One region of the Photobacterium japonica genome, then DNA from elsewhere that is predicted to be linked to it. Evidence: riboswitches for the same ligand, from Rfam matches in the RefSeq annotation. Region 1 holds a riboswitch; the other holds the start of a gene.
The links. A riboswitch is a leader RNA that binds a small molecule or an ion and turns the genes downstream of it on or off. The one in region 1 is predicted to bind cyclic di-GMP.
Positions count from the first base shown of each region.

Region 1 (4,646 bases):
GATATGTTTGGATCGGTAACCTCAACGTTTTTGGCAAAAATGATCCTACTCTGGACGGAAGTAGAAGATAAATAAGCTGAAAATTCAGATAAGATTTTGCCGTGTTGGAGGCCGCTAATTGCCGTTTGTTGAATGCCATCGGCGTTACAGAATGATGACGACAATAAAGCCGCACTCCAAATGCCTATCATTGGTTTTTTAAAACGCACTCCAAAGTATCCCATTTATGGCAGAACTCTAAGTAATAAATAGTTGTTGAGCCGATGATGCTGGCTGCGAGTCATTGAGAAATGTAAGCTAAAACGGGTAATTAGAGTACGACATCAAAAGGGGGATGCGAGTTAATTCACTATAATGTGTGTGGCTTTTATGCAACGAGCGATTTGTTTAATGGTGAGGGGAAGTAGGTTGAAAAAACGCCCCACCGCAGAGCGGTAGGGGCGTGAAGTGGAAATACGTTTTAACGGTTTAGCTTACTGGCAAGATGACTCGCCAACACTTTCCCAGACAGAAGCCTTACCCGGTTCTTCGCCTTTGGTCCACCATTTGGCTTCCCAACGCTGGTTATCATGATTGACTTGCTCGCCACCTTGGTAAGCGATACCCTTGTTCCAGCCAAACTCAGCATCACTGATTAATGTCCATTGGTCGGCTGTCGCACTGGGTACATTGTTCTGTGTCCAGTATTTTGCTTGCCAAACCAAGTTATCGTGACTGACTTGATCGCCCGTGTTGTATACCGCACCGCCAGTCCATGCTGGGTAGTTACCCGCGTTTGGATCGGTAATGTCACAGTCGCCACCGCCCGTTTCTTCTTTAGGTTCAACCGTGATGCGCATCGCTGCGGTGGCATCTAATGCACCGTCAGACACCAATACCGAAACGTTTTCTTGCGTGATTTCCGATACTGCAGGCGCTTTCAGGCGCAGTGTTGCTGTACCTTGACCAGACAAAATGTCGAACAGTGGTGACACCATCCAGGTGTACGTCAGAGGTTCGCCGTCTGGATCGCTGGCTTTCGCGTTGATCGAGAACGTTGCTTCTGCTTCAACCGTCAGCGAGGCCGGTAGGGTAACCACTGGCGCTTGGTTGGCTTGTTCCGCATTGTTGTTGACCGTTACCGCGTCACGTGCCGTCTGGCCTTCAGTATCCGTGACAACGAGTGCAAACGTGTACTGTGTGTCTTCCGCTGTTACGGGTACGCGAATGGTGGCTTTCGCTTGATCGGCACCGGTAATGACCACGGCTTCACCCGTTGTTTGCGTCCACTGGTAAGTCATGACTTCTTGTTCTGGATCGTAAGATTTAGATCCATCCAGTGTGACATCAATAGGGCCCATCACTGCATGGTCAGCCCCTGCATTCGCGACCGGTGGTTTGTTTTGTGCTGGCGGTGGGGTGATACCACCGTCACCATGGCCTAAACCTTCATGCATCGCGTTCAACAGGTCGCCATTGTCCGCATCAATTTCCCACGAGAACAGACCGGCTAAGCCACGCTCTTGCACGAACTGGCCTTTTGCTTTAACGGCACGTTCGTCATCGTAGGTGATCAGTTCTTTGGTGGTAGGATTCCACTTATACGATGCTTCTGCTTGCTCATCGTAACGGCTTTCCCAGCCATTGCCAGAATGGTTATCGGCAATGTCACGGTAGTCTAGAACACCGTCTTCCCATGTGCCTTTAATCGCACCGGTTGCCTGGCCCGTCATTGGGTTATCACCCGTAATGTTGTGTACGCCTTTCCAGCCACGGCCGTATTTAGGCACACCGACAACCAATTTCTTCGGATCTAAGCCTTGTGCCAGCAGGTCGTTAACACCGCGTTCTACCGTGTGTTTTACCATTGGGTTATGGCTTGCATCGTAAATGCCAGATTGGTGGCCTAAGGTGTTCAAATCAAACGCGCCGAACATGTCATAGTTCATCAGGAAGATGTAATCCATGTATGCTTGCGCGCGGTTGTAATCTACTACGTCAATTTTCTTTACATCGACGCCGATTGCAGAGGTGAGCTCGTAAGTACGGCCGGTTTCTGCCGATAGCTCATCTAACATGGCACGCAACTCTTTCATCAGTGTCACGTACAATTCGCCATCTTTGTCTTTATCGCCCAGCTCAGGGTTAGCTGCGCCACCGCCTGGGTATTCCCAGTCAATATCCACACCGTCGAAGAACTTCCATGTCTGAAGGAATTCTTTTACCGAGTTCACGAAGACGCGGCGTTTGCTTTCGTCGTGCATGAAGTAAAACGGATCAGACAGCGTCCAGCCACCGATAGACGGCAGGATTTTCAGATCAGGGTAGGCTTGTTTCAGCGCCATCATCTGACCAAAGTTACCACGGTAGGGGTCTTGCCAGTTGTTCACGCCTTCTTGGCCCATCTGAATCGCGGCCCATGGGTCATGGATGGCGACCGCAAAATCAGGTGTGCCCGCACAGGCTTTTTGCAGAGCCGCAAAGCTGCCAGGAATTTGTTTTAGGCTATCGTTAATGCCATCTCCCCCACAGATAGGGGTGAAGCCGTACAGCATGTGAGTCAGGTTTTGTGCTGGGACTTTATTTAATGGGAATTCACGGCCGTAAACACTCCATTCAACAAAGTAAGTGCCGACCACTTTTCCAGAGGTATTGGTGTAAGGCTTGTTATTTTCTTGTAGAGCAGGAGCCAGCGGTGCCAAGTGGCTACCGTCTGTATCGGCAATCGTCAATGTGACAGATTTGCTTTCGCTGCAGCCATCGGCATTACATAACTCAACCGTCATGTCATACACGCCGCCTTTGCTGACATTGAATGTCGCGCTTTTGCTGCTGCCTTTGCCCGTCCAGACGGTTTCGCCGTCAAGCAATACGTTTGCCGTTTGTGCAGCGTCGCCGCTCCATGTCTGCCATGAAACAGTCACAGGGATGTCTTTGTGGCGCGCAACGACGATGTCTTTATAGCTTTGTGCATCACGGTTTAATTCAACCAGTGCGTAAGTGTGTGTGCCCCAATCAAGGTTAGGTGTACCGGGGGCGGCAGCGTGTGCGCCAGCGGTGGCCAACAGGCTGCCGACAAGCATAGCAATGTGAGACTTTTTCAAATTAGGCTCCGTTTATACAGAAGAAAAAGGCATGCTCACCCGTTGGCGTGTAACAGGGTTTCAGTCAAAAAACAGACCAAGGTGAGACGCGGTTTGTATAATACGAGGTCAACGAAGGAGGAGGCGTGCTCCACTTGAGGCAGTCCCGCTGTCATCGGGAATGCGGTCATTACCAAGCATTCCCCTTAGACCGGAAACTTTGCGTCCTGCATTTTCATGCAGTTTGCCGTTGTCACAAGTATTGAGGATATAAATAGCAGAATGCTTATTTTGTGCAATTTAAAATGTAGATTATGCTGCGCTTAGCGAATACGTAAATATATATTTGTGATATTGCTTCACGTAATTTAACGCATAAGCGTGTAGGTCATATAAATAGACGCGGCCAATAAATAAAAAGCGCCCTATAGGCGCTTTTGTGTATAGAACGGGGTGATACCGCACGCTAATTAGCTAGCCAGCACCATGTCGTTGTCAGGCTTCATGTTGGCGCGGCGGTTCACGTCTGCCCACACCATAGGAATAACGATAACCGCTAATGCGAGGTTAGACAGCGGAACGGCAAGCCAGATACCATCAATCCCCATCAGTTTTGGCATGATGTACAAGAACGGTAGTTGGATCAGCATGTTACCTAGCGATATCATCAGTGCTTTGCCACCTTTATCAATGGCCATAAAGTACACGGAAGCCAGCGCAAAGAAACCATCTAGGAACATGGCAAACAGGTGCAAGCGAATACCGTTTATCGTTTCTAATGCCAGTACCGGCTCATTCTGGCTGAACATGCCCACAAGGGTGTTCGGGAAAATATTCAGCAGCGCAATCGCACCCATACCCGTTAGAAGTACCGCTTTGGCAGCAATCACTAATGTGGCTCGAATTTTCTCACCTTGTTTTGCCCCGTAATAATAACTGACTGGCGGTTGCATACCGCTTGCTAAGCCTTCAGCCAGTAGGTAATACATGGTGACCAAATAACCGACAATGGCATATGCCCCGACATGGACTGAACTACCGTAGCTCATGAACAGTTTATTATGCAGGGCAACCATAAAACTGAAGTAGGCATACATAAATAAACTTGATGCGCCCAATCCTACGGTTTTGATGGCCATGTCCATATTAAAACACAGGTTACGCAGTGTTAATCGTAGTTGGGAGTAGCGCGAAAAGAAATACAGGATAGCGACCACCGTAATACTGATTTGCGCAATAATGGTGGCAATGGCTGCACCTTGTAGTGCCCACCCGAAATGTCCGATGAACAGGTAATCCAGCACAATGTTGATCACCGCACCGCCCATCATTAACCCCGTTGAAAAGTTTGGGCTTTCATCATTACGGATAAGCATCGGCAGGGCACCGGATGCAATGGTGAAAATAGCGCCCCAACTGAATACTTCGATATACGCGCTACCCATTGCCAAGGCATCACCAGTGGCTCCTTGCGCAATCAATAGGGTAGGGGCAAGCATGTTGAGCAACGCCATCATCAGTAAGCCGGCAAGGCCGATTAAACCCAATGCGGTGTACAGCGTTTGTTGTGCTTTACTGGTGTTG
Region 1 covers NZ_JAKJSN010000030.1:330-4,975, forward strand. The annotation lists gene L4C36_RS12850 (hypothetical protein) at 1-224, opposite strand, end outside; gene L4C36_RS12855 (glycosyl hydrolase family 18 protein) at 474-3,083, opposite strand; cyclic di-GMP riboswitch class I at 3,219-3,321, opposite strand; gene L4C36_RS12860 (MATE family efflux transporter) at 3,533-4,646, opposite strand, start outside.

Region 2 (25,552 bases), on a different contig from region 1:
AGATGCAGTAGCTGAATTGGCTGTGATTGCTGACGTACAAGATCTTGATACCTTCATCAAAGAGCTATTGATCGCGAAAACAGATATCGCAGGCCTAACCGCTGCGCAACTTGTTGAGAAAGATCTTAAAGCCTACCCATTCAACAACCGTGACGTTGTTGTTGGCCAGATCGAACTTGCTACTCTTGAGCAAGTTGACAGCATGATCGAAGAGCTAGAAGCTGATCTTCAGCGTCGTTGTGACGAAGAAGGCCTAGCAATGGCAGCATTGATGCTGACTGACATCACCACAAGCACAACGCGCCTACTTTACAAGGGCGAGTGGAATGCAACGCTGGATCAGTTCGCTGAAAACGGCATGCTGATGATGCAAGACACGCTAAGCCGCAAGAAGCAAGGCTGGCCTTGGCTTCAAACTGTACTGGCTTAATCAATCCGTTGGTTTCGTCAGTAAATTGAAAAGGAACGCATTGCGCGTTCCTTTTTTGTTTGGCTTTCTTTGGTTTTTAATACGGCAGTCTACCGCTGACCTTTCAAACTCGACGTTTCATTTAAAATGTCTGCAAAGTGAGTCACAAATTCACGCCCCACCACTTTCCCTTCGCGATAGTCTTTTTCGAGATCATCTTTGTCACTGAGCAACGCCCGACTACACAGGCTTTTCTCTGGTGCAATTTGAATCACTTTGAGCCCCGCAGGTGGAGACAGCATAAACGCATGGGCGGCTTCGTAGGTTTGATAATGTTGATTGAGCATATCCATAATTTCACGGCTTTTGCTGTGCCCCGTCAACGTCAGAATACGCTCCACATTGTCGGCAGAGAGCAATCCCCACCCTCGTGATTTGTCGTCACTGAACGACTGATCTCCCCCTTTATCAGCACGGTGGTGTTGATCACCCCATGCCTGCTTCCATCCTTCAAGTTTTGTGGTTAATTCCGAATGGAGCCCTTTTACCCGATCAAGCGAGCTATTCAGGCTCAGTCGGTCAATATAATCTGGCAAGACCATTTCAATTTTTTGCCGCCAATCGTTAAACGGACTGCTCTCATCAGGCTCAATCGGTTCTGTCCGTATCACCACCACTAAGTCAGCCTGACGCAACCATGCCTCTTTGACGGGTACCGCCGCACTGACACCGCCATCGACCCAGTCTAAGTTATCAACAATCACTGGCTCAGTATAAATCACCGGAATGGCACAACTGGCACGCAGCACTTCACACCAATTGGCTTGGTACATCGGCATATACATATCTTGCAGCGTATCTTTACGCGTGGCACAGGCGAAGGCTTGGCGGTGTTGTAATACTTGCCTAGCCGTGTACACATCTAACGGGAGTGAACCATGCGGGCGCACGGCTTCAAGCGCCCAATCGAGATTCATGGGCTGTTGTTTACTCAAGTAGTTATAGACGTTAAAAAATTCATGCCGCGTGGTGTAATCAACAATAAATTGATACCCAAAGCGTGGCTGACGACTGATATAAGAGGACAAGTTCAATGCGCCGGCCGATGTCCCAATGTACAACTCGAACGGATCAAAGCCTGATTCCAGAAAAGCATCAAAAACGCCAGCGGTAAAAATCCCTCGTTGCCCACCGCCCTGGACAACGAGTGCGATCTTCAATTTTCGAGCCGACAGTAACTGCCGTGAAAAATGATTGACCAGTGAAAGATCTACATCTTTCAAACTAAACGGTAAATGGTTAGTCATAGACCTGTCTCACCCACTACTGAGTTTACTGCTGACAGAATACCGTCCCTAGCTGAACAAAACTGGAATACGCGTAGATTTATTTTATTTATTAAAAGTTTACATAGTAATAGAGATGAGGCCGAAGCTTAGGATCACCGCCATTGCAGCTACCGTTACTACGAGCGCTAATTTTAGATCAAATTCCATATTTCCCCCCTCACCACACTGTGGCATTAACAACTTGTTAACTCTATTTTAGGGGGAGTTCAAGATTCTGACCATTACAAAAGCACTAATATCAGAAAGCTGTCACACTAAATAAGCAGCGAGTTCGTTTAAAGCCTTTGGGGAATATCTATGAAATTAGGACAATTAATGGTGATGGCGACTTGCCTGATCACCGCCGGTGCAGCATGGGCTGAAAGCACCGTTTATATCACACCTTATCTCGGCTACAGCCTCTCTAATAGCGTCACAGATGAAAGTGGCATTAAGATCAATACCGACAATGATGCCCATTACGCATTAGGGCTCGAAACCGATTTGTACAATGGTCGGGCTGGCTTATTTGTCAGCCACCAGCCTCATTCTGTTGAAAATTTTGGTGACGGTTCCTTCACCTATACGCATTTCCAAAGTTCATTACGCTTTGAAACCTTTGAACGCCTAGACACTTACTTTGGTGCCAGCATGGGGGCAACCATCGTCGACGCTGATTGGACAGACAGCGATTTGTTCTTTTCTGCGGGCCTCCAAGGCGGCGCGGAATACCACCTGACTGATAACCTATTTCTCGTGTTTGAAGCTCGCTGGCTCGCTAACTTAATTGACAGTGATAGCATTGCCAACTGTACGCTACCAACAGGCACAGAATCGTGCAATATTAAGATCGATTCTAAATGGCTTAGCCAATTCCAAACCAATGTGGGCATCACCTTTTCCTTCTAGCACATGCCACCCCGCATTTGAAATAAAAGGCCAGATATGCTGGCCTTTATTCTTTCCTTACGATACCCATTCCGCATTTCTCTTTATCGACAGCGGTTTCTTCGCTCAATATAAAAATAATTAAACGGCAAGATACCCTCAAATATCAGTATATTTCACTCCCCCATTCCCATTCTTTCTTTCTCCATACCAAACCACAATACAAAACACATACGAAACACCTTTATCACACATACGCACGAACAAACACTCTATTGATTTACATTTGCGCTATAGTTAATCTCGTCATGTCACTCAGTTTAACCTTTCACTCAAAATGCCATTTACGCACAATTCATGGCATTTCCATCTGACAAATTCGCCTTTCACAGGGACTTGATTTACATAAGGAGATGTTTATGAATCGAGAACAATGGGGCTCCCGAGCGGGATTTATTCTTGCCGCTGTCGGGTCAGCGATCGGATTAGGTAATATCTGGCGCTTCCCTTATATGGCTTATGAAAACGGGGGGGGCGCCTTTTTTATTCCTTACCTTTTTGCCATGATCACCGCCGGTATTCCTTTTATGATCATGGAGTTCAGTCTGGGTCATAAATTACGCGGCGCAGCACCTCGCGCCTTTTCAAAACTCGGTACTAAGTTTGAATGGCTAGGCTGGTTCCAAGTGTCCATCGCGGCCATTATCGCAGTGTATTATGTGGCGATTATCGGTTGGGCGATCTCCTACCTCGGCTTTGCGTTTACCCAAAGTTGGGGCAGTGATACCAACGCCTTCTTCTTTAACCAATATTTACAGCTCGGGGAGAACAGCCCAACGCAACTAGGCAATCTGCAACTGCATATCGCCATTCCAATGACCATCGCTTGGGCCATCACGTTTGCCGCCATCTTTACTGGAGTGAAAGGTGGTATTGAACGTGCAAGTAAGATCATGATGCCTCTACTCTTTTTAATGGTATTGGGGTTGATCATACGGGTCGTTTTCTTGCCTGGCGCACTCGATGGCTTGAACTATCTGTTCCAGCCTGATTTCAGCAAAATTTTAGATGCGAAAGTGTGGTCTGCCGCTTACGGGCAAATATTCTTCACACTGAGTGTCGGCTTCGCGATCATGATTGCGTATTCCAGCTATCTGCCAAAGCAATCTGACATCAACAATAACGCGTTCATGACGGTATTGATCAACTGCGGCTTCTCTATCATGGCGGGTGTATTGATCTTTGCAGTATTGGGCTACATGGCACAGGAACAAGCCAAACCCATTACGGAAGTGGTCTCTGCGGGGGTCGGCCTCGCATTTGTCACGATTCCGGCGGCAATTAACTTATTACCGGCTCCTTACATTCTGGGTCCCCTGTTCTTCTTCGCCTTGGTCGTTGCTGGTCTCAGCTCGCACATTTCCATTATTGAAGCCGTGACATCAGCCATTATTGACAAACTCAATTGGACACGTAAGAAAACAGCAATGGTCGTTTGTGGGACGGGTTACGTTGTTTCCATGGCGTTTGCCACCAACGGGGGGTTGTTGCTACTGGATTTGGTCGATTACTTTATTAATAACATTGCCCTTCTCACCAGCTGCTTGATTGAAATTGCCATTATCGCTTGGCTACTCAAAATCTCTGATATTCGCCACTATGTGAATGCCTGTTCGGAGTTCAGTATCGGTAAGTGGTTTGAGATCTGCCTGCGCTTCCTAAGCCCTATCATGCTGGCGATCATTCTTTGCACAAACCTGCTCCATACCTTCAAGGAAGGCTACGGGGGCTACGCACAATTTGACGTGATGTTATTGGGTTGGGGCTTAGTCGGCGCCATGCTGATTGTCGCTATCATCATCAATATCACGTCAAAATCAGCCAATCAACAGGAGGCAAAACTATGACATTAGGCGCAATCATGATGATGTTGTTTGGCTTTGGGATCACGTGGGGTGGCGCAGCGTACTGTATCTCCATCGCCATGAGTAAAAAGCCATAGCCATAGCCATAGTGCCCACGCTATCAACACAGCCTTAAGCATGCTTTAAGGCACACCAAGAAGGCGCTTCGGCGCCTTTTGTTTTTTTAATCACACAGCATTATTGTTAACGATCAATCATTCCAGCAAACTTTCATTTTCCTTATCGCAATCATCCCGTTACAATCCTCATCAAACGTGACTCAAGCCTTGTCGGCCGATCGCCTTTTGGGTCCACCATTCTCCATCGTAAGGATACGTCATGAAGTTAGCTGCACTCTTACTTGCCACGAGCTTGGTTCCTGCGACTGCGGTAGCAGCGTCAAGCATGGACACCAGCACGCAGTGTGAAAGCGACAAATATCACCAATACATTGATGCGTCGTTAAATTGGTATCAGCAATTAGTCGATTTATCTGTTGCAAAAGATCCGAGCCTGAAAACCGTCGGTGACTGGTTCCTGATGGGTAGAAAGCACCACTTCCTATTTAACCGTGATGCGGTTGATTGGTACTTGGCTAACGACAAAGACAAATTGCAACTGTCGTTACCGGTGGAATCCTGGCTGAACCTGACCCAAAGCGACATTAAAGAACTCTCCACGCAGGAGAGTGCCCTCGGTCAAGCAGCGAAACTGGCATTCGATGATCGTCAAAGCAAACCACACGCAAAAAACTACGCGCTCAGAAGTGCATTTGCTGAATTACTGACACATCCAGCCCAGATTGAACAGCCTCTCAATGCGTATAACCAACAAATGAATACTATCGCTGATATTCAGTGCCAATAACGTCATCCCGCAGGCCTTTCACCACGTAGAAGGAAAGTACGATCATGGAAAAGATCACGACATGTGCCCTTGCCGTTTTAGCCGCTATGTGTGCGACCACGGCACAAGCGAATCAACCTCGTCCTTGGCAGGCGGGCTTTGGACTGGATCTGTCCTTATTAGCGGGCTATACGCAAAGTCACTCTCAGTTCAATACCGACAACACCGTTACCCCCGATTTAGCCTCAAAGGGAGATAAACAAAGCTCGGTATTGATCGCACCACTAGGCACGATCAGCTATACCAATGAGGCGTTAAACCAACAAATCTACTTCGGTACCAGCCGTTCTGATTTGGCCTTGGGACGCTTCCATGTGGAATTGGGGTACAAATACCGCTTAGCCGACAGAAGTGCTATCACCCTGAGTTATGTCCCCGGCTTACTGGAAAGTGAAACGTGGCAAGACCCTTACGTAACCGATCAGGTAAGGCAGAAAACCGACAGCAAAATACACGGTCTGCGCGTTCAGTATGACGGTATCATGGGCAGCCCTTTCTCATTGGAGTTGGCGGCAGGATCCCTCGATATTGATCAAGAGCACAGTGGCAGCACCCGTTTAACACCTGAAGAACAAACGCTGATGCAGCGTGACAGCAACATTTATTACAGTCAACTCAGCTATTTTAAACCGCTGAACCGTATGCAGTTTCTACGCTTTGCCGGCAGTTACACCCGCATTGATGCCAAAGGCGATGCCATGGCCAGCGACGGCATTGGCGTGGAGGTTGGTCTGATCCAGATGCTGGAGCAATCCAGCCTCGCACTGACCTTCAGTTATGATCGGGTTGATTTCGACAGTCAAAACCCGGTCTTTGACCGCACCCAAAAGGATGACCGCTGGGGCGCGTTCCTCGCCTATGAATATAAAGCGCCTTTTGAATGGAAAAATTGGGGTTTCGTGTCACTTTTAGGCTATAACCAAAGTCAATCAAACATACGTTTTTATGGTGAAGACAGCGTGTTGATCAGCGTCGGCATGAACTATCGATTCTAATTTTTTTCGACAGACACACAAATTTGAATTAAATTAGCAACAATTTGCCGACAAAGTGACAAGCTGACAAAGGTTATGGCTGTAGTGGATTTGAAAAAAGCTGATGCGACACAAGCGTCTTTGCATCGTATATTTACCGTGCCGGAGGCACCCGATTCAACCCTGGGACGAATCGAAAAAGAGATCTCTGAAAACCTCAATGTGTTTCTTCAAACACACATTGCGGCCACAGAGAAACCGCTTGCGGAAATTGAAAAGGACTTCTCATCGGCTGAACTTCCAGAGAACCCTGCTTTCGTTTCCGATCACACACACTTTCTTCTCGATAAGTTAGTGGCGCAATCGGTGCATACTTCTGCACCGACTTTCATTGGACACATGACATCCGCCCTGCCCTATTTCTTGATGCCGCTGTCCAAAATCATGATCGCGCTAAACCAAAACTTGGTTAAAATTGAGACCTCAAAAGCCTTTACGCCACTTGAACGCCAAGTGTTGGGCATGCTGCACAACCTCATTTACGATGAACCCGATCCCTTTTATCAGCGCTGGATGCACAGTGCGAACCATTCTTTGGGCGCCTTTTGTTCAGGTGGTACCATCGCGAACATCACCGCCTTGTGGGTGGCGCGCAATAACGCCCTGAAACCGGACGGTGACTTCAAAGGTGTGGCGCAAGAAGGACTCTTTCGCGCCATGAAACATTATGGCTACCACGATCTCGCGGTACTGGTATCGGAACGTGGTCACTATTCCCTGAAGAAAGCCGCCGATGTACTGGGGATTGGCCGAGACAGTTTGATCCCCATAAAAACAGACAGCGACAACCGCGTTATTGTGTCAGAGATGAAAGCCAAACTGGATGCGTTGGTGGCACAGAATATCAAACCCTTTGCCATTATTGGTGTCGCGGGGACCACCGAAACAGGCACCATTGATCCCCTGTCTGAATTGGCCGATCTCGCACAAGCTTATGGTTGCCATTTTCATGTGGATGCAGCGTGGGGCGGTGCGACATTAATGTCGAAGAAATACCGCCATTTACTCAATGGGATTGAGCGAGCAGACTCTGTCACCATTGATGCCCATAAACAGCTGTATGTGCCCATGGGTGCCGGTATGGTGATCTTCAAAAATCCGGCGTTAATGACGGCGATTGAACACCATGCCGAGTATATTTTGCGTAAAGGGTCCAAAGACTTAGGTACCCATACCTTAGAAGGATCCCGAAGTGGCATGGCCATGTTGCTCTATGCCAGCTTGAACATTATCAGCCGCCAAGGCTATGAAATGTTAATCAATAACAGCATTGATAAAGCACACTATTTTGCACAACGCATTGCTGAGCACCCCGACTTTGAATTAGTCACTCAACCTGAACTGTGCCTGCTCACCTACCGTTATGTGCCTGCGCGTACACAACAAGCATTGCCGTTGGCCACCGACGATGAGCGCGAAACTCTCCTTATGGCATTGGATGATCTCACCCAATTTATTCAGAAGCGTCAACGTGAATCGGGTAAGTCTTTTGTCTCGCGAACGCGGATCACACCCGACCGATGGGCACGTCGTCTCACCACGGTATTTCGTGTCGTACTTGCCAACCCACTCACGACTGAGCGCATTTTAAATGATGTACTGGCTGAGCAGGCTGAAATTGCCACACAAAGCTTTATCAGCTCTCCGAAAATATCGACACTAACTGAAAAAATTTTACAGCGAAATGGCCGCACATAAAGTGTAACAAATCATGATAAATGCGTCGGTCTGTACGCTTCTTTCTCTTTGCTCAGCAATGCTGGGCAAAGCCTTTTGCCCTCCGAAAAAGCGCCCAACCACGAGCGTTAAAGCGCCTCCATCTGTCACGCCAAACCATCCTTTCTCTCCGTATTGACCCTTCGCGCATTCGTCATTTTCCTCTCCGCGAATATGACTAGGGGCGTAAATTGTATTCATAAGGCATTTATATCCATTGAGAACCGAATAAATCCCTGACATGCAACAATCAAATGCTGTAATAAACGCCACTACAATGATGAAAATATCACCACTTGGTATTTCTGAAGGGAATTTTCTGCAAAATAGGGCGATACAGGACTGGTTAAAATCTCAACTACTCGGTACTGAAGTCATAAATTCACCAGTAAAATCACAAAAAATGACAAGGAAAAGTAGGAATTGACACGTTTGCGCTATTAACAACCCCTCATTTTTTTTGATCAATATCAACAAAGTCGCCGATTGACAGATGCAAAAAAGGCTGATACTCATCGAATATCAGCCTAAATATGACAAATTATGAAAACCACTAAAACACAGTGGCTAGCGGCGATTAATCGCCTGCAAACATGTACCCTTCACCGTGTACGGTCACAAAAATTTGTGGGTTTTTCGGGTCCACTTCCATCTTAGAACGCATGCGGCGAATCAGTACATCAATGGTACGATCATTCGGCGCTTCAACGCGGTGGCTTAGCATATTTAAGATACGTTCACGGCTAAGCACTACGTTCGGATGAGAAGAGAATGCCACCAATAACTCGTATTCAGCTTTGGTCAATTTCACCGGCACACCGTTGTGTGTAAGGGCGCGTTTGTTGATATCAAACTGCCAATCACCAAAGCGAATAATGCTGTCTTCTTGCATTTCTACCATGGTCTCATCTCGGGCCTTTTCGACCAGAGAGATGCGCCACAACAGGTTTTTTACGCGTACAAGCAGCTCTCGCAGCTCGAACGGCTTAGTCACATAATCATCCGCACCCATCTCTAATCCAACAATGCGATCGATACTGTCGGTACGGCCTGTCACTAGAATAATCCCTACCTCTGAACGGCTACGAAGTTCACGCGTTAGCATCAATCCGTCTTCGCCAGGCAGGTTAATATCGAGCATAACCAGATCAATTTTTTCGCTGGCCATTACCTCGCGCATCTGCGCGCCACTTTCCGCTTGGCTGACTTTATATCCTTCATTCTCGAAGTACCCGACTAGCTTAGTACGGGTAACGATTTCATCCTCAACAACAAGTACGTGGTGACTCATTTTATTCTCTTAATGTATTATTTACTGTTCTATAAAACGTTAGCATAATCGGCGGCCATTCACAATTTGTCATAATGCAGATAATTCTGTTCATCGCCACCCTTATCGTTATTCACATCGTGGAATTAAGATTACCCCATAAAAATTTATACGTCACCGTACTTTACGTTACGACTGACTTCATTCTTATTTGGAATCTTCCACTATGAAAAAACTTTGGCAAATGTTGACTAAACCAAGCAGCAAGTATTCGATCCTTGCTCTTGTGCTAGTTGGTATTGGTATTACCTTGGCGGGTGTTCTGACGGTTCACAAAAGCTTTGAATTTGCCTCACAAACTGAATTCTGTACGTCATGTCACACCATGCAGCAGAACTATGAAGAATATAAGCAAAGTATTCACTTCAAGAACGCCTCGGGTGTCCGTGCTGAATGTGTAGACTGTCACCAGCCTAAAGATTTGCCTGGTGCTATCCAGCGTAAACTGGGTGCGTGGAAAGACGTTTACCACCACTTCGTAACGGGCAAGATTGATACCCCAGAGAAATTGGAAGAACACCGTCTTGAACTGGCGCAAGTCGTTTGGGATCGAATGAAGAGCCAAAACTCGAAAACCTGTAAGAGCTGTCACTCGTACGATGCGATGGATCACTCTAAGCAGTCTGCTAAAGCTGCCTTTGAAATGAACAAAGCCGCGGCTGAAGACATGAACTGTATCGAGTGTCACAAAGGTATCGCACACGAACTGCCAAACATGGCGGGCGGCTTCCAGAAAGATTACCAAGAGCTTCAAGCAACAGCGACAACTCAAGGTGCAGCAGCTGAAGTACTTTACTCTCTTGGCGAAAAAGATCTTTACGCTACAGCGGATGCAAAATCTAAAGCTGACGGTAAGCTACTGCCTGCTTCTCAAGTGAAAGTGATTGAACGTAAAGATGGCATGCTAAAAGTGCAGATCGACGGCTGGCTAGAGAAGAGCGGTAAAGGCCGTGTGATGACGGAATACATGGGTAAACGTGTATTCAAAGCAACCATCCGTGGTGAAGTGAAAGCGACTGAGCAAATTCTTGAAGAGCAAACTGACAGCGCGACGAACATCGTTTGGCAGCACGTGTCTGTTCAAGCGTGGATCACACCTGATGACATGCTAGACAACATCCAGCCTATCTGGAACTACGCAGAAGACATGTACGGTGCAACCTGTAATGCGTGTCACGCAGCACCGGCACCAGGCCACTTCACAGCAAATGGTTGGATCTCGAGTTTAAACGCAATGAGCGCCTACTACCGTCTTAGTAAAACGGAAGAACGAACTCTGTTGAAATACCTGCAGAACCACGGTAGCGACACAGGCGGCGCTGGCCACCACTAATTCCTGACGGGGTGTGGGGGACTCCTCCCCCACCCTAGATAACAAGAATTCAAACTAAGGATTGCTCAATGGCAACTCAAGTACTCAATAAAGGCGTTACTCGTCGTCGCTTCCTATCAGGCATGATCGCTGCTAGTGCGGCATCAGTGGTAGGTACAAGCCTGCTGGCTCCTCGCAAAGCGATGGCTGCGACTGAAACTAAAGCTACTTTCACTGGTGATGTACTGTCTGGTTCTCACTGGGGTGCATTCCGTGCGAAAGTGGTAAACGGTGTATGGGTTGATACCGTACCGTTTGAAAAAGACAAGCACCCAACCACCATGATCAACGGTGTACGTGAAGTCGTATACAACCCTGCACGTGTTAAATACCCAATGGTACGTATTGACTGGTTGAAGCACGGCTTCAAGTCAGACACTGCACAGCGCGGTGACAACCGTTTCGTGCGTGTGCCATGGTCTCAGGCACTGGATTTCTTCTACCACGAAATGGAACGTATCCAGAACTCTTACGGCCCAAGTGCACTGTACGCAGGTCACACTGGCTGGCAGTCTGTAGGTAAACTACACAACGCCGGGACCATGATGAAGCGTGGTATTGGTCTGCACGGTACCACCCTTGGTAAGATGGGTGACTACTCAACAGGTGCTGCACAGGTGATCCTGCCGTACGTTGCGGGTGCAATGGAAGTTTACGAGCAGCAAACATCATGGCCGCTTGTGCTTGAGCACTCTGACACCATCGTGGTATGGGGTTCTGACCCAATCAAGAACCTGCAGGTTGGCTGGTTGGTACCTGACCACAGCCCATACGCTTACTATGATCAGCTTGCTGAAAAAGTGAAGAAAGGCGAGATCAAAGTGATCTTCGTTGACCCAGTAGTAACCGACACTCAGAAGACTGTTGGCGGTGAACAAGTGCGTGTTAACCCACAAACTGACGTTCCACTGATGCTGGCTATCGCGCACACTCTGTACAGCGAAAACCTTTACAACAAAGAGTTCTTGGCTGACTACACGACAGGTTTCGACAAATTCCTGCCTTACCTGCTAGGTAAAACAGACGGCGTTGAGAAATCACCGGAGTGGGCAGAGAAGATCTGTGGCGTTAAAGCGGACGAAATCCGTGCCCTAGCACGTCAAATGGCGTCTGGCCGTACGCAAATCATCGGTGGCTGGTGTCTACAGCGCATGCAGCACGGTGAGCAGTACGCGTGGATGCTAGTGGTTGTGGCAGCAATGCTGGGTCAAATCGGCCTACCTGGTGGTGGTTTCGGTTTCGGCTGGCACTACAACGACGCAGGTTCTATCACCTCTAACGGCCCACTGATGTCTGGCTTTAGCGGTGTGACTGGCGTGCCGCCAATCCACAACGGCTCTTACAACGGCTACTCAACGTTCATCCCTGTTGCACGTTTTGTTGACTGTATTAAGAACCCTGGCGAGACCATTAAGTACAACGGTCAGAAAATCAAGTTCCCAGTGATGAAGATGGCTATCTTCAGTGGTAACAACCCGTTCCACCACCACCAAGATCGTAACAACATGATCACGGCGTGGCAGAAACTGGAAACCGTTGTGTCTATCGATCACCAGTGGACAGCGACGTGTCGCTTTGCGGACATCGTTCTACCAGCGACCACCACGTACGAGCGTAACGATATCGAACAGTACGGTAACCACTCTAACGCGGGTATCATTGCCCTGCCGAAGATTGTTGAACCAATGTACGAATCAAAAGATGACTTCGAGATCTTCCGTGAGCTTTGCCGTCGTTACAACCGTGAAGAAGCCTTCACTGGCGGTAAAACGCAGATGGAACTGATCGAAGAGATCTACAACGGTGCACGTCTGCAAGGCCGTGGTCTTGGCGTTCGTATGTCTAACTTCAAGAAGTTCTGGGAAACTGAAGGTTTCATTGAATTCCCTGAAGGCGCTGAGTGGGTACGTCACGAGTCATTCCGTAAGGAACCTGACCTTGAGCCACTAGGTACTGCATCAGGTCTTATCGAGATCTACTGTAAGACTATCGCTGACATGGGCTACGATGACTGTCAGGGTCACCCAATGTGGTTCGAGAAAACAGAACGTAGCCACGGTGGTCCACGTTCTCAGCAGTTCCCATTGAACCTACAGAGTACGCACCCGAAACACCGTCTGCACTCACAGCTTTGTTCTTCAACTGAGCACCGTGCAACGTACGCGGTAGCGGATCGCGAGCCTATCTACATCAACACCCAAGATGCAGCGGCACGTGGTATCAAGTCTGGTGACATCGTACGTGTGTTCAACGACCGTGGCCAAGTATTGGCAGGTGCGGTAGTGACTGACGATTACATGTCTGGTGTATGTCGTATCCACGAAGGTGCCTGGTACAGCCCGCTAGAAGGCGGTAAAGCTGGCACTATCTGTACGTACGGCGATCCAAACGTACTGACACAAGACATCGGTTCTTCGAAACTGGCTCAAGCAACGTCTGCGGCTTCTGCACTGGTACAGGTCGAGAAGTTCACGGGTACTGTTCCGGCAGTGACTGGCTTCAACGGTCCAAAAGAAGTGACTGACATTAACCCGCTATTCCCAGCGATGGATCTAGCATAAGTTAATGCCTGAGGGTCAGGGGCTTCGGCCTCTGACTCCTTTTTTACTCACTCGGTTTACGAAAAAACCTATTCACATACACTAAGTTAATAAATTAGATATACTTATTAGGCTTATTCTATGTGAATATGTTTTTCTTTACGGTCACACCCTATTGGGCCGTATTGTCTGGATGTGGAGAGATCATGAAAGAATTTATTGCTTTCAACGAGCAGCGCGCAGAAATTTACTGGTGGATGTCATCTTTATTCGCTCGCGAATTAACCGAGCAAGACATTGAGCAGTACCAAAATGGTGAGATGGTCACGTTTCTGTCAGGCCTTGCCATGACGGCTGCGCTAAAAGCCCCTGTTGAGCACTTTCGTGATGCGCTAAAACGCCTGGATGTCCGTGATGATGCACAGCTTGAACTTGCCGCTGACTTCTGCGGTCTATTCCTTAGCACACCAAAATCCGGCGCCCTGCCGTATGCCTCCATGTATGTCGGTAAAAGCGGTTTGATGAACGATAAGCCCGCTCAAGACATGCAAGCGCTAATGGAAACCTACAACATTGCGCAGCGTAAAGAATTCAACGAGCCCGCTGACCATCTGGCTGTAGAGTTGGATTTCATGGGTAACCTGATCATCATGGCGAACCAATGCGCGTCTGTCGACGACGCAGAAACGCTGATGCAAGCCCAGTTGGCCTTCATCAATGCGATGCTTCTAAACTGGTTACCACAGTTTACGGCGAAAGCAAACGAACACGACAAGTTTGGTTTTTATGCCGCAGCCGCTGAAGTGCTGCTTGCATTCTGCCAGCTTGACGCTGCATTCCTTGCAGGTGACGAACAATAACCCTGACTGGCACTAGCCAGCATCCATAACACTATCTTCGTTTGCCGGCATACGGATTGCCGGCTTTTTTATGCCTGTCATTCCTAGCGAGCCCCTCTTTCACCACCGTCCTCATAGCATTGTTCAGCTTTCATCCAGCATTCATGACATTAGACTGACATTTCTCTCAATGGTATTTTATACAGTCAACGCATCAAAACATGAAACAAAAGAGCACCATCATGCCTAAAAGCCATACAGCAAGAAAGCCGTCTTCATCGCTACTGTCAACGTTGACGAAATATTCACTTCCGATCTTATTTGCCGGTGCGCTCGGCGCAGCGTTACCCGCGAACGCCAATAACACAACGGCCGAGACAGTCACGCCAGCCCCAACGGCAACCGAGCTGGCACAAGCACAGGCAAAAAAAGCGGCCGTGCATAAAATTAATGCCATCCAGCGCGATCTCACCAGCATTCGCCAGCAAGCATTAAAAAGCCACCCAGAATTGGTGAAACAAGCCAAGGCGCTGGAAACAACGTACAAACAAAAAGCAGAAGACATCGGTTATAACCCGGATGCGTTTGTCGCAAAAGCAGAAACCTTGCAAGAACAGCTTCGCGCAACCAACATGCCCGAAGAAGAGCGTAATGCGCTCGTGAAAGAATTTGCCGCAGCAAAACAGCAATTAGCGAAGCAACGTCAAACGCTGATCACCGATCCAACGCTCGTTACCTTGCAGCAAAACCTTCAACACGACACATTGGCGGCCATGAAAGCCTCCGATCCTAAAACAGACGAACTGCTGAATGAACTAAAACACCTGCTTGAAACGGTACAATAACCCTGCCCAATCGTCCTCTGTTACGTTTGTTTTGAATACACACCCTGTGAGTACCCTACTGTCTCGTAGACCGTAAGGAAGCGACAGGGTGTGTTTTAGCCTACAGACCCTCTTCACCTCACTCTTCGTCCTCTTTACTCAATAAGGCTTTCTCTTCTTCCAATATCGCCAACCAATACGGTTCCGCCTCGCACACACAACAGTCGTGCCAAATCGGCACATCATCATGCATGCTGATTTTTCGCGGGGTATCGTGCGCGAAGTGGCCAGACAGGCCTGAGGCATCAATGCATTTCACCACCATACATTCTCCCCGTGATACGCTTTGTCGTATCACTACTGTCAGTATGGCAGGCATAAAAAAAACCGGCGCAAGCACCGGTTTCTTCATGGCATGATATTGGCCTGTTACAGCTCAATCGCCTTATTCTGGCTCAACAAACGCATACCGCGGATCAACTGGAACAACCATTTGAGTACTGCGATCACCGCGATCACTGCGCCCACAAATGGCAGTACGTCCAATACGTAGTCCAGCATATCACTGTGTACCCAGTATTCAGCACCCGCCAACATACCGGTCATGGTTGCAGCCGTTACACCCAATACGACAAAAAAGGTAAAAAACATGAAAAATGAACGAATTATCGTATAGTAGTGGCTGTAACTTACGGCATCAGTGCCTTTATTCAGTTTGTAGCCTGAATAAATAATCGCAACGATACCGGAAAGAAGCAGGGTAAAAGGTGTTAGAAAACTTGCGATATAAGCAAATCGCACACCCGCTTTGTTATTTGTCGACATGATACTGTCCGTTCTATCTAACTATGGTTATTTTAATTATCACACGGATTTTCGCTTCATCAAGCTTGGATAAAACAGACGATGATCACGATCAAAGGAATCCGACAGAGTCCGCTATAATCCCCTAAAGCAACAATGCCGCAACGATGTAAAGAACTATCCCACTGAATAAATTGGCAAAAATTCATACAAAATGACATTTTCATGCGCCCTAACCCGTTCCTCTGGCGACAATTTCAATGTCACCTGCATTGCAGTATTGTACTGTTACATATTTGTTTCACACGACAAACACAGCCGAAATTTGCGTTCACAATACCCTTGCCATATTTAATTTTATCAATGAGATAGCAATAAAAAGCGGTGATTAATAACCGTTAAACAATTTAAATACAGTGGACAAATGTTGATGACTATCAACTATTCTTAGTTATTCGAGCAAGAAAGATTGCACTCTTGGCCACGGTAAGTAAAATGTGAACGCAAGCGATTACACCATGCAACTGCATGCGATGATTAAAACGAACATTGGTAATCGCTCGAAACGGAGCCGCTTTATGATGCGGCTTTTTCTGTTTCTAGTCCCTGTACCCAAAAGAGCAATGCACTTCGCAGTATTGACGCATAAGTCCATTGCTCTATTGGGTAAGTTTTCATTATTGGGTCCTCTGACCTTTTATTATTAGAAGAATAACTATGGCAACGATTAAAGATGTTGCACGTATGGCTGGCGTATCGACCACAACAGTCTCTCACGTGATAAACAAAACGCGCTTCGTCGCAGAAGCCACACAAAAGAAAGTACTTGCCGCTGTTGATGAGCTGAATTACGCCCCAAGTGCAGTCGCACGTAGCCTAAAATGTAATACAACCCGTACCATTGGCATGCTCGTTACAAAATCCACCAACCCTTTCTTTGCGGAAGTGGTTCACGGTGTTGAAGAGTACCTGTACGGCGAAGGCTACACCCTGATTTTATGTAACACCGAAGGTAACCTGGTGAAGCAGCGTGACTACTTGCGCATGTTGGCCGAAAAACGTGTCGATGGCCTGCTGGTCATGTGTTCAGATCTTGATGAGCAATTGCTGACACTATTAGAGCGCCAGAAAGATCTACCGATGGTTGTCATGGACTGGGGCCCAGAAAGCCCACACACAGACAACATTCAAGACAATGCTGAGCTTGGCGGTTATGTGGCGACGAAGTTCTTCATCGAACACGGCCATAAAGCCATTGGTTGCTTAACCGGACAAAGTGAAAAAGTGGCTTGTCGCGAACGCCTTAAAGGCTTCAGAAAAGCCATGAACGAAGCGGGCCTAACCGTGAATGAAGATTGGTTGCTGGAAGGTGATTTTGAATGTGAGTCTGCCGTAGAAGCAGCGAAAGCGTTCATTGCAATGGAATCACGCCCAACGGCCATTTTCTGCTTCAACGACATCATGGCAATGGGCCTGATCAGTACGTTCCAACAAGCGGGCATTCGCGTACCGGAAGATGTCTCTATCATCGGTTACGATAACATCGATCTGGCGCCGTACTTCTCACCACCATTGACCACTATCCACCAGCCTAAGCGTCGCCTAGGTAAGAGTGCGGTTGAAATCTTGATGCAGCGTGTGAAAGATAAGACACATGCCACACAGGTATTTGAAATGATACCTGAACTTGTGATCCGAAAATCAGTCCGCGATCTTAATCAATAAGGTCAGCTCGCGAAAAGTGCCGCTTTTTGCATTGAACCACGAAAGCGAAGGTCTTGGGCCTTCGCTTTTTTTGTCCCGTTTTTAGCCGAAAGCACGCTTAAGAACGACACAAAAAAGCTACCACGAGCAGATTATAAGACCAAATAATGGGAGCAATATCACACTTTTAAAAATGGGAGCAAGGTCAAATTTATTAACTAAGATATTCTCTTTTTTGTCACGAACAAGGCAAACCACTCGAAAGATTGGGACGCAAAGCCTCCGGCCTAAGAGAAACAAATACACACTGTTTGTTGCTTATGGTAGCGGGGTTGCCGATGGATATAGCAATTACTGTCAGAGCTCACCCCACCTATTCTCTGACCGTATCAAAGACATGCTTTGCTATTCTAGAATCCTCGCTTGTTGACGGTTGACGCTATTAACAACTATCGAGAAAAAGCATGGACAAACCAGTACTTAAAGATTCACTACGTTTATTCTTTGGCGCATTTGAGAACGTGAAGTCACGCTCTATGTTTGGCGGATTTGGTATATTTTCTGGCGAAACCATGTTTGCACTTGTCGTCAATGACAAGCTGCATTTACGCGCCAATGCGGCCAATGAAAGAGAATTTAAGCAAGCTGGCCTCACCCCGTATATTTATAAAAAGCGCGGCTTCCCTGTTGTGACCAAACATTACGCCATTCCAGATGAATGGTGGCAGGATACAGCGCAGATTATCGCACAAGCAGAGCGTTCACTGGCTGCCGCGCAGGTTGATAAAGAAACAAAAAACACCGCAGGCCCTGAGCGTATTAAAGATTTGCCAAACTTACGTCTTGCCAACGAAAGAATGCTAAAGAAAGCCGGTATTATTACGGTAGATCAACTACTTGAAGCCGGTTCAATTAACGCATACAAAGCGCTACAAGACAGCCACTCCGGCAGTGTCGGCATCGATATGCTGTGGGCGCTTGAAGGGGCGATTTGCGGACGCCATTGGTCTGTCATCCCACAAGACCGCCGTTCAGAGTTATTGGCTAAATTACGCTAAAATAAACACGTTATATATAAATAAGAGATCTTATGATCTCTTATTTATATTTCTATGATTATAACCTGCCATCACGTCTTGCATTGACAAAATACTGTCAACAAATGCCAAACATTGAATTACCTCCCAAACCTGCTGAGAAACATCTACGCCCTCTTCCAATACCGACATTCACTTGTAAAATGGCTTTTATCCAAGTGACCTCAAGGTTATCGTTTCAATCAATAGCATTGCAACTTATCTCATGGGAATAATTATCCCGTTTTGACATCCCTTGGGTATATATGTCGTTAAAGGGGCCACCATGCATTATTCCAAGCCATTTCCTGGGCAAAGTGAACACATGTTCAAAGATAAATTCAGCAAATGGCCACGTATCATGCGTGCATTAGTGTTATTAAGCCTGCTGCCTCCCGCCCTGCTTATCCTGCTTGTCCACCAGCAATTGGCGCCCGTGAGTGCGCTGCATGATGTATTACTTGCCGTCACGGTGCTTAACGTCACACTGCTCGTGTGGGGACTGGCACTAAAAATTCGTGCCCGCAAATATTGGTATCGCAGCTATCATATCGGTAAAACGATGGTACTCGCCGCTATCCCTATCATGGCCTGTGGTTACATTTTTCTCACTGAGTTACCCAAAAGTGAACTGCTTGCGCAACCTACCTCGCGGACTGTGCAATTAACCATCAACTAGTGCCACCGTAGACGTTTTTTTTACTTTTTCTGAAATTTATTCTGCTACCTCAAGGTCTTTGTGTCATAACTCCCTGATAATTTCGGTAATATTACGGCTTACTCTCAAGTAATATGGCCTATCCGGTTGCTCATTCACTGACACTCAGACAATCACAGAGGTTACCTTGCGCATTTCAGCTAAACGCCGCTACTCCATTCTGATCAAGCCACTACTTTGGCTGCAGCAACGCCACTACGGTAAGGTACTCAACCCAGCCCTGCTGTGGGGACGCAAGCCTACCCTGTTTTGGTTAGTGGCCGGTTTTTTTGGCTATCTTGACCGTAAACACTCACCGTTAACGCCTGTGCTGCGTTCTTTGGTGTGTGTGCGTGTATCCCAACTCAATGATTGCGCTTTCTGTGTGGATGCCAATGGCATGAAACTGGCAGAACGCTGTGACTCTGAAGAAAAAATTAAAGCCCTTGCCCATTGGCAACACAGTGATCTTTTTACCCCGCAAGAGCAGGCCGTTTTGCACTACGTAGAAGCGATGACGATCACAGGAATGCGCGTGACTGACGAAATGCTTGCCACGTTAAAACAAGGGTTTGATGATGATGCTATGGTTGAGTTAACCGCGCTGATTGCCTTTCAAAATCTCTCCGCGAAATTCAACACCGCGCTTGATGTCCCAGAACAGGGATTTTGTTCGTTACCCATTCAACCTAATGCGACCCAACAGGCTAATCGCCCAACCGCAAAGGATGAACACTAGGAGTATCTATGAACAGAAAAAAAATCGTGGTGGCAGGCCTTGTTCTGTCATTGATCGGCCTGTGGATAGGCTTCGATCTCGGCCAGTACTTCACGTTAGCCCAAGCAAAAAACCAGCAAGTAGCCTTGCAAGACACCATTGCCTCGCACCCACTGCTGTCTAGTCTTCTTTTCTTCGCGCTCTATGTCACCATTACCGCCTTATCCGTTCCAGGGGCGGTCATCATGACCTTATTAGGCGCGGCCTTATTTGGCTTCTGGTGGAGTTTATTACTGATTTCGTTTGCCAGTACCCTTGGGGCAACCTTGGCCTTTTTGTTCAGCCGCTATATTTTGCGCGATTGGGTACAGCAACGTTTCGGCCACCGCTTGGCCGCGATCAATACTGGTATTGAAAAAGAAGGGGCGTTTTACCTCTTCACCCTGCGGTTAATTCCAATCTTCCCGTTCTTTCTCGTCAACCTGCTGATGGGGCTAACGCCGATCAGTACACGACGTTTTTATCTGGTCAGCCAGATCGGGATGCTCGCCGGTACCGCAATTTACATCAATGCCGGCACCCAGCTGGGTCAAATCGACACGCTAACGGGGATTGTATCTGCCCCTGTGCTGATCTCCCTGGTGTTGTTGGGTCTGTTTCCTCTTATCGCCAAAGCAGTTATGACATGGATAAAACAGCGCCGCGTGTATGCGCAATGGAAAAAACCCGAGCATTTTGATCAAAACATGGTGGTCATTGGTGCGGGTGCCGGCGGCTTGGTCAGTGCCTATATTGCCGCCGCAGTGAAAGCCAAAGTCACCCTGATTGAGCGCCACAAAATGGGGGGGGATTGCCTAAATACCGGTTGTGTGCCATCCAAAGCACTGATCCGTGCGGCACATACGATGTCAGAAATCACCAAAGCCCACGAATTTGGCATTACCACAGGCCCTGTGACGGTAAATTTCCAGCAAGTCATGGCCCGTGTACATAAGGTGATCAGCAAAATTGAACCGCATGACAGCGTCAGCCGCTATACGGACTTGGGGGTGAATTGTATTCAAGGCGATGCCACGGTCTTATCCCCATGGGAAGTAGAAGTGAACGGGCAGCGCATTACCACCCGTAATATTGTGATTGCTACCGGTGCCCGCCCACTGGTACCCCACATTCCCGGCCTTGATACGGTCAATTACCTGACGTCTGACTCGATTTGGGGATTACGCGAGCAACCCAAGCGCTTGTTAGTGCTCGGTGGCGGCCCCATCGGTTGTGAATTAGCCCAGAGCTTTTCGCGTTTAGGCAGTGAAGTCACCTTAGTAGAAATGGCCGATCAGGTGATGATCCGTGAAGACAGCGATGCAGCGGCAGTGGTGGCGAATAAGCTGGCCAAAGATGGCGTGAACATCAAAACCGGCCATAAAGCGGTTTCATTCTCCTCATTCACGAATGAGCAAGGCCAACAGATTCAACAAGCAGCGTTGGAAGACAGCAACGGGCAAATCGTAGAAATCGAATTTGATGCCGTCATGGTGGCACTCGGCCGCGTCGCTAACGTGACAGGCTTTGGCTTAGAACAACTCGGAATCACCACCACCGAACGTGGGACTGTGGCAGTGAATGACTACCTGCAAACTCAGTATCCGAACATCTTCGCCGTGGGTGATGTCGCCGGTCCATTTCAGTTAACCCACGCGGCCGCGCACCAAGCTTGGTATGCCGCCGTAAACGGGCTCTTTGGCCAATTTAAAAAATTCAAAACCGACTATTCCGTATTACCTGCAGTCACCTACACTGCGCCGGAGCTTGCTCGCGTCGGGCTTAACGAAAAAGACGCTATCGCCAAAGGCATCGCGTTTGATGTGGTGACCTACGGCATTGATGATTTGGATCGTGCCATTACAGATGGCACCGATGAAGGCTTCATTAAAGTGCTTACGCCAAAAGGTAAAGACACGATTTTGGGGGCGACGATTGTTGGCCATCACGCCGGTGAACTGTTGGCTGAATTTACCCTTGCGATGCGCCACGGCTTAGGCCTGAATAAAATTTTAGGCACGGTCCACCCTTACCCCACCATGAGTGAAGCTGCTAAGTACACGGCAGGCGAATGGAAAAGGGCCAACGCCCCTCAAGGCTTATTGACATGGGTGAAGAAATACCATGACTGGATGCGCCATGAGGCAAAGCAACCTGATACTCAGCCGCCGCAAGCTCACACCCAGTCCACATCCGCCTCCACGGCAGATGTAAAACAAAATACGGAAGCCAAACGGGCATAATGACGCACAGGGAATGTAAACCGTAATGAAAAAGACACTGATGAAACTGGCACTGGCCAGCCAATTGGCTCTCGCCGCACACGCGGCGTGGGCAACCACAGACAATACCGCTCACGTTACCGCCCTCACCTCCCAACCGTGGGTTGAGATCGAAAAACAGGCCTTCGGACAAACTGTGTACTTTAATGCATGGGGTGGCAGCCAAGAGATCAACGATTACCTGCGCTGGGCCAGTCGTCAGCTGAAGTCACAATATGGCGTTAATCTCAAGCATGTCAAAGTGGCAGATATTGCAGAAACCACACAGCGTTTATTGGCTGAGAAGACCGCTGGAAAAAACAATGGCGGCAGCGTGGATTTGGTGTGGATCAATGGTGAGAACTTCCGTTCGATGAAGCAAAGCCACTTACTGTATGGCCCGTTTGTGGAAAACTTGCCTAACTGGCAGTCAGTCGATAAAACACTGCCGATTGATCGCGACTTTACCGAACCGACAGACGGACTCGAAGCGCCGTGGGGCGTAGGACAGTTGGTATTTATCCACGACACCGACACCCTCAAACAGCCTCCGCGCAGCTTTGCCGACCTGTTGACGCTCGCCAAAGCACATCCTGGGAAAATCAGTTACCCACAGCCACCTGAATTCCATGGCAGCAGCTTCTTAAAAGCCGCGCTATTGGAACTGACGGACAAGCCCGATGAACTGTACCAGCCCATTGACAGCAAAACAGAACATCAACGATTTGAGCGTGTCACGGCACCTCTGTGGGCCTATTTAGATCAACTGCATCCGGTGGCGTGGCACAAAGGTCAACGTTTTCCATCAGGCACCAGCGAAACGGTGCAGTTGCTCGATGACCAACAACTGTTGCTTGCTATCACCTTTAACCCTAACGCGGCCAATGCCGCGATTGAACAAGGTAACTTAGTCGACACGGCACAAACATTTGCGTTTACACAAGGTGCCCTGTCCAATATTCACTTTCTGGCTATCCCATGGAATGCCAATGCCAAAGCGGGCGCACTGGTCACCATCAACTTTTTGATGAGTCCCGCCGCGCAAGCGCGTAAAGCCGATGCCCGCATCTGGGGGGATCCGTCGGTATTAACGTCAGAGGCGCTGATGCAGGTACAGCCAAACAACAAACAAACGGGCACACAGGGCTTTAGTCTGTATAAAGCGATTCCAGAACCACACCCGAGTTGGTTAACCGCCATTGAATTAGAATGGCAAAAACGTTACGGCAGTTGATCTTCACAGACTGACTGATCACCGTCTATTTTTGCGGGAGGGGCAACCCTCCCATTGTTTGAGTGTTGTATGATCCATCTGTTCTACCTGCTCGCCCTGTTACTGTGCATTGCGCCGTTACTTCCCGGGTTACTTGGCGTTGTCCTTCCCGCCTTGTCATGGTTGCCGCCACTGGGCTATCTCACTCCGAATGTTGATGCCTTTACCCAACTGCTTTACTGGCCGGGGTTAAGCACATCACTTTTGCTTTCCCTGTTCACGGGTTTAGGCAGTACCTTACTCGCGCTGATTTTTTCCTACTTTATCTTGCGCCGGTATTGGGACACCCCGCAGTGGCACCGCTTAGAGAACACGTTATCGCCCATGATGGCGATGCCACATGTCGCGTTTGCGATTGGCTTTGCCTTGCTGTTTGCCCCCACCGGATGGTTTTATCGGTTGTTGGCCGTCACGGGTATCACCCCCTCTGACAGCTTTACGGTGGTACAAGATCCGTATGGTATCGGCTTGCTTATCGTTTTAGCCCTCAAAGAAACGCCTTTTTTATTGCTGATGAGCATTGCCGTATTGCAACAATTACAGGTCAAACCGCTACTCGCCATCTCGGCCAGCTTGGGGTATAGCCAGCATGAAAGTTGGCGTAAGCTGATCCTGCCCTTATGGCTCCCTAAGATGCGTTTGCCTTTGTGGGCCGTGGCAGCGTACGGCGTCTCGGTGGTCGACATTGCGCTGTTTATCGGCCCACAACGTCCATCGACGTTTGCGATTCAAGTCTGGCGCTGGTTCAATGAACCCGATTTACACCTGCTGCCTCGCGCGGCGGCGGGGGCATTGCTTTTACTCGCCCTGACATTGTTCACCTTACTCGTCCTGCGCGGCATAGAATGGTGTGTGGTCAATGGCCTGCGTCGCTGGCAACTCAATGGGCCTGCACGTCCCTCATCGGCCCATGTAAATTCCCGTCTGCGTTCACGCTTACACCGTGCCGTACCGCTGTATTCACCTTTTGTCGCAGTTCCGATTCTGGTGCTACCCACCTTGCTGGTATGGTCGTTCGCCCAACGCTGGCGTTTTCCTGATTTGTTGCCGAGTCGCTACAGTTTTCGTTTTTGGGAACAAGAACTTGAGCCCTTGCTAACACTGGCGGGGCACAGTATGATCCTTGCCCTAAGCAGCGGCATAGTGGCATTACTGCTCGCCATCGGTTGTTTAGAATACCGACAGAAATACCACATCGGCATCCCCCACTGGATCATTGCGATACCGCTGGTGACCCCCCAGCTCTCCCTGCTGTTTGGCATACAGGTCACCACCTATTGGGTACCGGGGCAGCACTATGGGTTATGGGTTGTGTGGAGCCACCTCTTTTTCGTGTTCCCCTATCTGTATTTGTCCCTTGAAGGCGCGTGGCGCAGCTACGATGTGCGCTTAGATCAATGCAGCCGCAGTTTAGGAAAAACCGCGTGGCAAACGTGGTGGCAAGTGAAACGCCCACAGGTACAACCCGCTATTTTCATGGGGCTGGCCGTGGGGATCAGCGTGAGCTTGGCACAATACCTGCCAACCCAAATGCTAGGGGCAGGACGGATCAGCACCCTGACCACAGAAGCCGTTGCGCTGGCCAGCGGGCAAGATCGCCGCGTCATGGCTATTTATGGCCTGTTACAAGGGATATTACCCTTAGTGTTTTTTACTTTGGCAGTACTGATAAACCGCTGGACATCGCATTATTCACACGGCCAACGCGACTCAGCAGTGCATCAACGTCAGCCGCAATCACATTTATCATCACAATCTCGACCATGACCACAATGAGGGAGCAACACCACCAATGACACTGTCTGTCGACAACCTCATCCTGCATCAGGGTGAACAGCCCCTGTTTGGCCCCTTATCCTTTTCGGTCGCCAAGGGAGAGATTTTTACCCT
Region 2 covers NZ_JAKJSN010000022.1:52,068-77,619, forward strand. The annotation lists gene L4C36_RS10040 (manganese-dependent inorganic pyrophosphatase) at 1-430, shown strand, start outside; gene L4C36_RS10045 (patatin-like phospholipase family protein) at 520-1,716, opposite strand; gene cydH (cytochrome bd-I oxidase subunit CydH) at 1,816-1,932, opposite strand; gene L4C36_RS10055 (outer membrane beta-barrel protein) at 2,056-2,646, shown strand; gene L4C36_RS10060 (sodium-dependent transporter) at 3,045-4,532, shown strand; gene L4C36_RS10065 (MetS family NSS transporter small subunit) at 4,529-4,627, shown strand; gene L4C36_RS10070 (hypothetical protein) at 4,869-5,396, shown strand; gene L4C36_RS10075 (DUF2860 domain-containing protein) at 5,441-6,430, shown strand; gene panP (pyridoxal-dependent aspartate 1-decarboxylase PanP) at 6,506-8,167, shown strand; gene L4C36_RS10085 (hypothetical protein) at 8,144-8,386, opposite strand; gene torR (two-component system response regulator TorR) at 8,763-9,476, opposite strand; gene torC (pentaheme c-type cytochrome TorC) at 9,682-10,848, shown strand; gene torA (trimethylamine-N-oxide reductase TorA) at 10,917-13,448, shown strand; gene torD (molecular chaperone TorD) at 13,634-14,287, shown strand; gene L4C36_RS10110 (hypothetical protein) at 14,509-15,111, shown strand; gene L4C36_RS10115 (hypothetical protein) at 15,230-15,415, opposite strand; gene L4C36_RS10120 (hypothetical protein) at 15,520-15,915, opposite strand; gene L4C36_RS10125 (substrate-binding domain-containing protein) at 16,612-17,619, shown strand; cyclic di-GMP riboswitch class I at 17,837-17,938, shown strand; gene L4C36_RS10130 (TfoX/Sxy family DNA transformation protein) at 18,063-18,656, shown strand; gene L4C36_RS10135 (hypothetical protein) at 18,961-19,353, shown strand; gene L4C36_RS10140 (carboxymuconolactone decarboxylase family protein) at 19,520-20,110, shown strand; gene L4C36_RS10145 (dihydrolipoyl dehydrogenase family protein) at 20,119-22,371, shown strand; gene L4C36_RS10150 (ABC transporter substrate-binding protein) at 22,397-23,623, shown strand; gene L4C36_RS10155 (ABC transporter permease) at 23,693-25,429, shown strand; gene L4C36_RS10160 (ATP-binding cassette domain-containing protein) at 25,455-25,552, shown strand, end outside.
Region 2: linked by a shared signal. The riboswitch ahead of L4C36_RS10130 (TfoX/Sxy family DNA transformation protein) and the one ahead of L4C36_RS12855 (glycosyl hydrolase family 18 protein) in region 1 are both predicted to bind cyclic di-GMP.